2 regions of the Streptomyces sp. NBC_00250 genome follow, and region 2 is predicted to be linked to the other one. Evidence: riboswitches for the same ligand, from Rfam matches in the RefSeq annotation. Region 2 holds a riboswitch; the other holds the start of a gene.
What was found. Region 2 has a riboswitch for glycine ahead of gcvT (glycine cleavage system aminomethyltransferase GcvT). Riboswitches for the same ligand answer to the same signal wherever they lie in the genome.
Positions count from the first base shown of each region.

Region 1: it holds a riboswitch for glycine, as region 2 does, so the genes downstream of both, gcvP (aminomethyl-transferring glycine dehydrogenase) here and gcvT (glycine cleavage system aminomethyltransferase GcvT) in region 2, are expected to answer to the same signal.

Region 1 covers NZ_CP108088.1:7,562,372-7,564,757, reverse strand. Annotated here, with positions in the region: gene gcvP (aminomethyl-transferring glycine dehydrogenase) at 1-1,311, opposite strand, end outside; glycine riboswitch at 1,488-1,587, opposite strand; gene OG259_RS34270 (PRC-barrel domain-containing protein) at 1,700-2,065, shown strand; gene OG259_RS34265 (DNA polymerase IV) at 2,187-2,386, opposite strand, start outside.
Region 2 covers NZ_CP108088.1:2,948,101-2,950,486, reverse strand. Annotated here, with positions in the region: gene gcvT (glycine cleavage system aminomethyltransferase GcvT) at 42-1,166, opposite strand; glycine riboswitch at 1,227-1,338, opposite strand; glycine riboswitch at 1,340-1,439, opposite strand; gene OG259_RS13055 (AAA family ATPase) at 1,591-2,253, shown strand.

The DNA.
Region 1 (2,386 bases), 4.6 Mb from region 2:
GCGCCCGGTGGTCTCGTCGCACGACATGGACACCTGGTCGGCGTCGACGCGGTAGAGGTTCACGCCGGCCTCGCGGGCGGCGGCCACGACCTCGTCGGCCTTGCCGGGCACGCGGGCGGTGAGGGTGTCGAAGAAGGCACCCTGGGTGAGCTCCACACCACCGGCGGTGAGGCCGGCGGCGAGGATCGCGGCGTACCGGTGGGTGCGGCGCGCGATGCCCTGGAGGCCCTCGGGGCCGTGGTAGACGGCGTACATGCCGGCCATGACGGCGAGCAGCACCTGAGCGGTACAGATGTTGCTGGTGGCCTTCTCGCGGCGGATGTGCTGCTCGCGGGTCTGCAGGGCCAGGCGGTACGCACGGTTCCCGTCGGCGTCGACGGAGACACCCACCAGACGACCGGGCAGGGAGCGGGCGTGCTTGTCCTGGACGGCCATGTAACCGGCGTGGGGACCGCCGAAGCCCATGGGAACGCCGAAGCGCTGCGTCGTACCGACGGCGATGTCGGCCCCGAGCGCACCGGGCGAGGTGAGCAGGGTGAGCGCGAGCAGGTCGGCGGCGACGGTGACGATCGCGCCGAGCTCGTGGGCGGCGTCGATCAGCGGCTTGATGTCGCGGACGGCACCGGAGGCACCGGGGTACTGCAGGAGCACGCCGAAGACACCGCGCTCGGCGATCTCGGCCGGAATGCCCTCGCTGAGGTCGGCGACGACGACCTCGACGCCGGTCGGCTCGGCGCGGGTCTCGATGACGGCGATCGTCTGCGGCAGGGCGTCGGCGTCGATGAGGAAGACACCGTTCTTGACCTTGCCGACGCGGCGGGAGAGCGCCATGGCCTCGGCGGCCGCGGTGCCCTCGTCGAGCAGGGAGGCACCGGAGGTGGGCAGCCCGGTCAGGTCGGCGACCACGGTCTGGAAGTTCAGCAGCGCCTCCAGGCGCCCCTGCGAGATCTCCGGCTGGTACGGCGTGTACGCCGTGTACCAGGCGGGGTTCTCCATCACGTTCCGCAGGATCACCGGCGGGGTGAAGGTCCCGTAGTAGCCGAGACCGATCATGGGCGCGAGGACCTGGTTGCGGTCGGCGAGCGTGCGGAGCTCGGCGAGGACCTCGGCCTCCGTGCGCGCGGACGGCAGGCTCAGCGCCTCGGTGTTCTTGATGACGTCCGGCACCGCGGCGGCCGTGAGCTCGTCGAGGGAGCCGTAACCGACCTGGGCGAGCATCTTGGCGCGCGCCTCGGCGTCGGGCCCGATGTGCCGCTGCTCGAACGGGATGCCCTGTTCGAGTTCGGAGAGCGGAATGCGGTTGGCGGTCATGTACGGAGGCCTCCTGGTCGTCACGACCTGCGAGGGGCACCACGGCGCGGGTACCCGGACGGCCTCCCCCTCTGTCATCTCAACCTGAGAGTTTCACCGGCACGCCTCACGGCACGCCGGCTTTCACCGTCGGTGAGAGCGCATGCCGTGGACACCGCTCTGCTTTCCAGAGTGACCTCGTCCGCGCGGTACAGGGGCCTGAGAGATTCCGGGGAGGATTTGCTCCTTCGGCGCCCTCCGGAAGGTTTCTCCGGGGGACTCTCCCGCACAGGGTCGACAGCCACAGCCAGCCTACCAGCGAGGTTGCGGCTCCCATCGCTCAAGTGGCCGACATCCCAGATGTGCACTTTCGTAGGGTGTAGAGCAGTTGCGACCAGTTGGAGGGACCGTGCAGACCGATATCGATCCGCGCAGCCTGATAGGCCGCAAGGCGTACGACCGCAACGGGCACAAGATCGGAACCGTGGACGAGGTGTACCTGGACGACGCGACCGGCATCCCGGAATGGGCTGCGGTCCGCACCGGCCTCTTCAGCCGGGACGCGTTCGTCCCGCTGGAGCCGAGCGAACTGGTCGAGGACCGCCTCCACATCCCGTACGAACGCGCCCTCATCAAGGACGCCCCCGACTTCGGCGTGGGCCGCCACCTCTCCCCGGAGCAGGAGCTGCAGCTCTACCGCCACTACAGCCTCGCCCTCCCCCCGCCCCCCACGGACACCCCTGACACGGACTTCGGCCGCCTGGCAGGCCAGTAGCGACAGGAGCGGAGCGCGGAGGAGCAGGCCCGCACCTCTGCCCACGCACTCGCACGGTGGTGCGGGTGGGACCCAGGCCCGGCCGCGGACCGGGCGCACCACGGCCCACCCGCACCCCCACTCAGCCCCGCCCCACCAACGGCAGCGCCTCCCCCGGCTCCAGTTCCGGATCGTCCACCGCGAACGTCCGCACCCGCCCCGGCTCCGACCCCGGCTCCTCGAACCGCACCGTGACGCGCCCGACCCCGCTCCCCTGGACCCACCCGGCCCCGTACACCGCGTGTCGTACGTCATGCCCCGGCGCCCACTGCCGCGCCACGG
Region 2 (2,386 bases):
CGTGGGTCTTGCGGGGTGAGACGCGAAGTGAGACGGATGCGTCACTTCTGGCGCTTGTAGAACGGCAGCGCCACGACCTCGTACGCCTCGTGGGTGCCGCGGATGTCCACACCTACACCCTGGGTGCCGGGCTCGGCGTGCGCCGCGTCCACGTACGCGATCGCGATCGGCTTTCCGAGGGTCGGGGACGGGGCACCGGAGGTGACCTCGCCGATCACCACGCCGTCCTTGACGACGGAGAAGCCGGCGCGCGGGACCCGGCGGCCCTCGGCGATCAGGCCGACGAGCTTGCGCGGCGGGGCGGTCTCGGCGCGCTCGGCGGCCTTCTCCAGCGCCTCGCGGCCGACGAAGCGGCCCTCGTTGGTCGTCTTCTCGAACTTCACGACCCGGCCGAGACCGGCGTCGAAGGGGGTGAGCGCGGTGGTCAGCTCGTGGCCGTAGAGCGGCATGCCCGCCTCCAGGCGGAGCGTGTCACGGCAGGACAGACCGCAGGGGATCAGACCGACCGGGGCGCCCGCCTCGGTCAGCGCCTTCCAGACGCCCTCGGCGTGCTCGGGCTTCAGGAACAGCTCGAAGCCGTCCTCGCCGGTGTAGCCGGTACGGGCGATCAGCGCGGGCACGCCCGCGACCGTGCCGGGCAGGCCGGCGTAGTACTTCAGACCGTCCAGGTCGGCGTCGGTGAGCGACTTCAGGATGCCGGGGGACTCCGGGCCCTGGACGGCGATCAGGGCGTACGCGTCACGGTCGTCGCGCACCTCGGCGTCGAAGCCGGCCGCGCGCTCGGTCAGCGCGTCCAGGACGATCTGCGCGTTGGAGGCGTTGGCGACGACCATGTACTCCGTCTCGCCGAGGCGGTAGACGATCAGGTCGTCGAGGATGCCGCCGTCCTCCTGGCAGATCATCGTGTAGCGGGCCCGGCCGACGCCCACCGTGGAGATGTTGCCGACGAGGGCGTGGTCGAGGAGTTCGACGGCCTGCGGACCGGTGACGGTGATCTCACCCATGTGGGAGAGGTCGAAGAGACCCGCCTTGGTGCGGACGGCGATGTGCTCGTCCCGCTCGCTGCCGTACCGGAGCGGCATGTCCCAGCCGGCGAAGTCGGTCATGGTCGCGCCCAGCGAACGGTGAGTCGCGTCGAGGGCGGTCAGACGGGGGGCAGTGCTCATGGGGTGGCTCCCGGGTCCCAAGGGCGTGATCGGTGACGAAACACATGACGGGCGAGGACGTCCTCCCCATCTGTCATGGAACCTGAGAGGTTCACCGAGAGCATCTCGTCACCGAGAGATCGGCTTGCACCTTGGGTGGGGACACGGCAGGGTGTCCCGCTTTTCAGATCTGCCTCATCCGCGCGGTACGGGGCCTGAGAGATTCAAGGGAGGGTCTTGCTCCTTCGGCGTCCGGACACGACGTGCGGTCCGGAACTCTCCCGCGCGGATTCGAGCGGCCGGTATGCGATTGTGTGGCGACTGTGCGCGCCTGGCGCGCACATCATTGCACGCGAGCTCGACGGGGCACATCGCTTGTGTCCCATTACCGTTTCTTTACACTTTGTGGGCAAGGGTCTTCCCAGGCCCGGCAGGGGGAGAAGCGATGAGGATCCAGCACACCGGCGCATACGCGTCGAGTACCGGCATACCGTCCCAGCGAGCCCGCGCCCGCACACGTGGCCGCGGGCGGCTCCTGCGCGACCTGCGCGAGCGCGGCGGCCGCGGCCCCCGCGCCCTCACCTTCGCCGCCGGCGACCTGGTGGTCGTCTCCGGGCTGCCCGGCAGCGGCAAGTCCACCCTCATGAAGCGCGCCGCCGAGGGCGGCGGCATCGACTCCCAGGACACCCGCGAGCACTGGGAGGCCCGCATGCCCCGCCTCCTGCCGTACGCCCTCTACCGGCCCCTGGTCCGGCTCGCCCACTACGCCCGCCTCCGGCGCGCCCTGCGCTCCGGCGCCGGGGTGATCGTGCACGACTGCGGCACCCAGTCCTGGGTGCGCGGCTGGCTCGCCCGGGAGGCCCGCCGACGCGGCCGGGCCCTGCACCTGATCCTCCTCGACGTCACCCCCCGGACCGCCCGCCAGGGCCAGCGCACCCGCGGCCGGGGCGTCTCCTCCTACGCCTTCGCCCGGCACCGGCGGGCCGTCGGCCGGCTCGTCCGGGCCGCCGAGTCCGGCCGCCTGCCGCACGGCTGCGCCTCCGTGACCCTGCTCGACCGGGACGCGGCGGACCTCCTGCGGAAGATCGGCTTCCGCGAGGCCGTCTGACGGGACCGCCCGAGGAGAGCACCTCCCGGGTGGCGCTCCGGCGTGCGCTCGTACCCTTGCCTTTTGGCCACGGCGGTGCCGGGGCGGCGTTAGGGTGCTGCCGGGGCGGCCGGTACGGCAGGCCGTGCGAGAA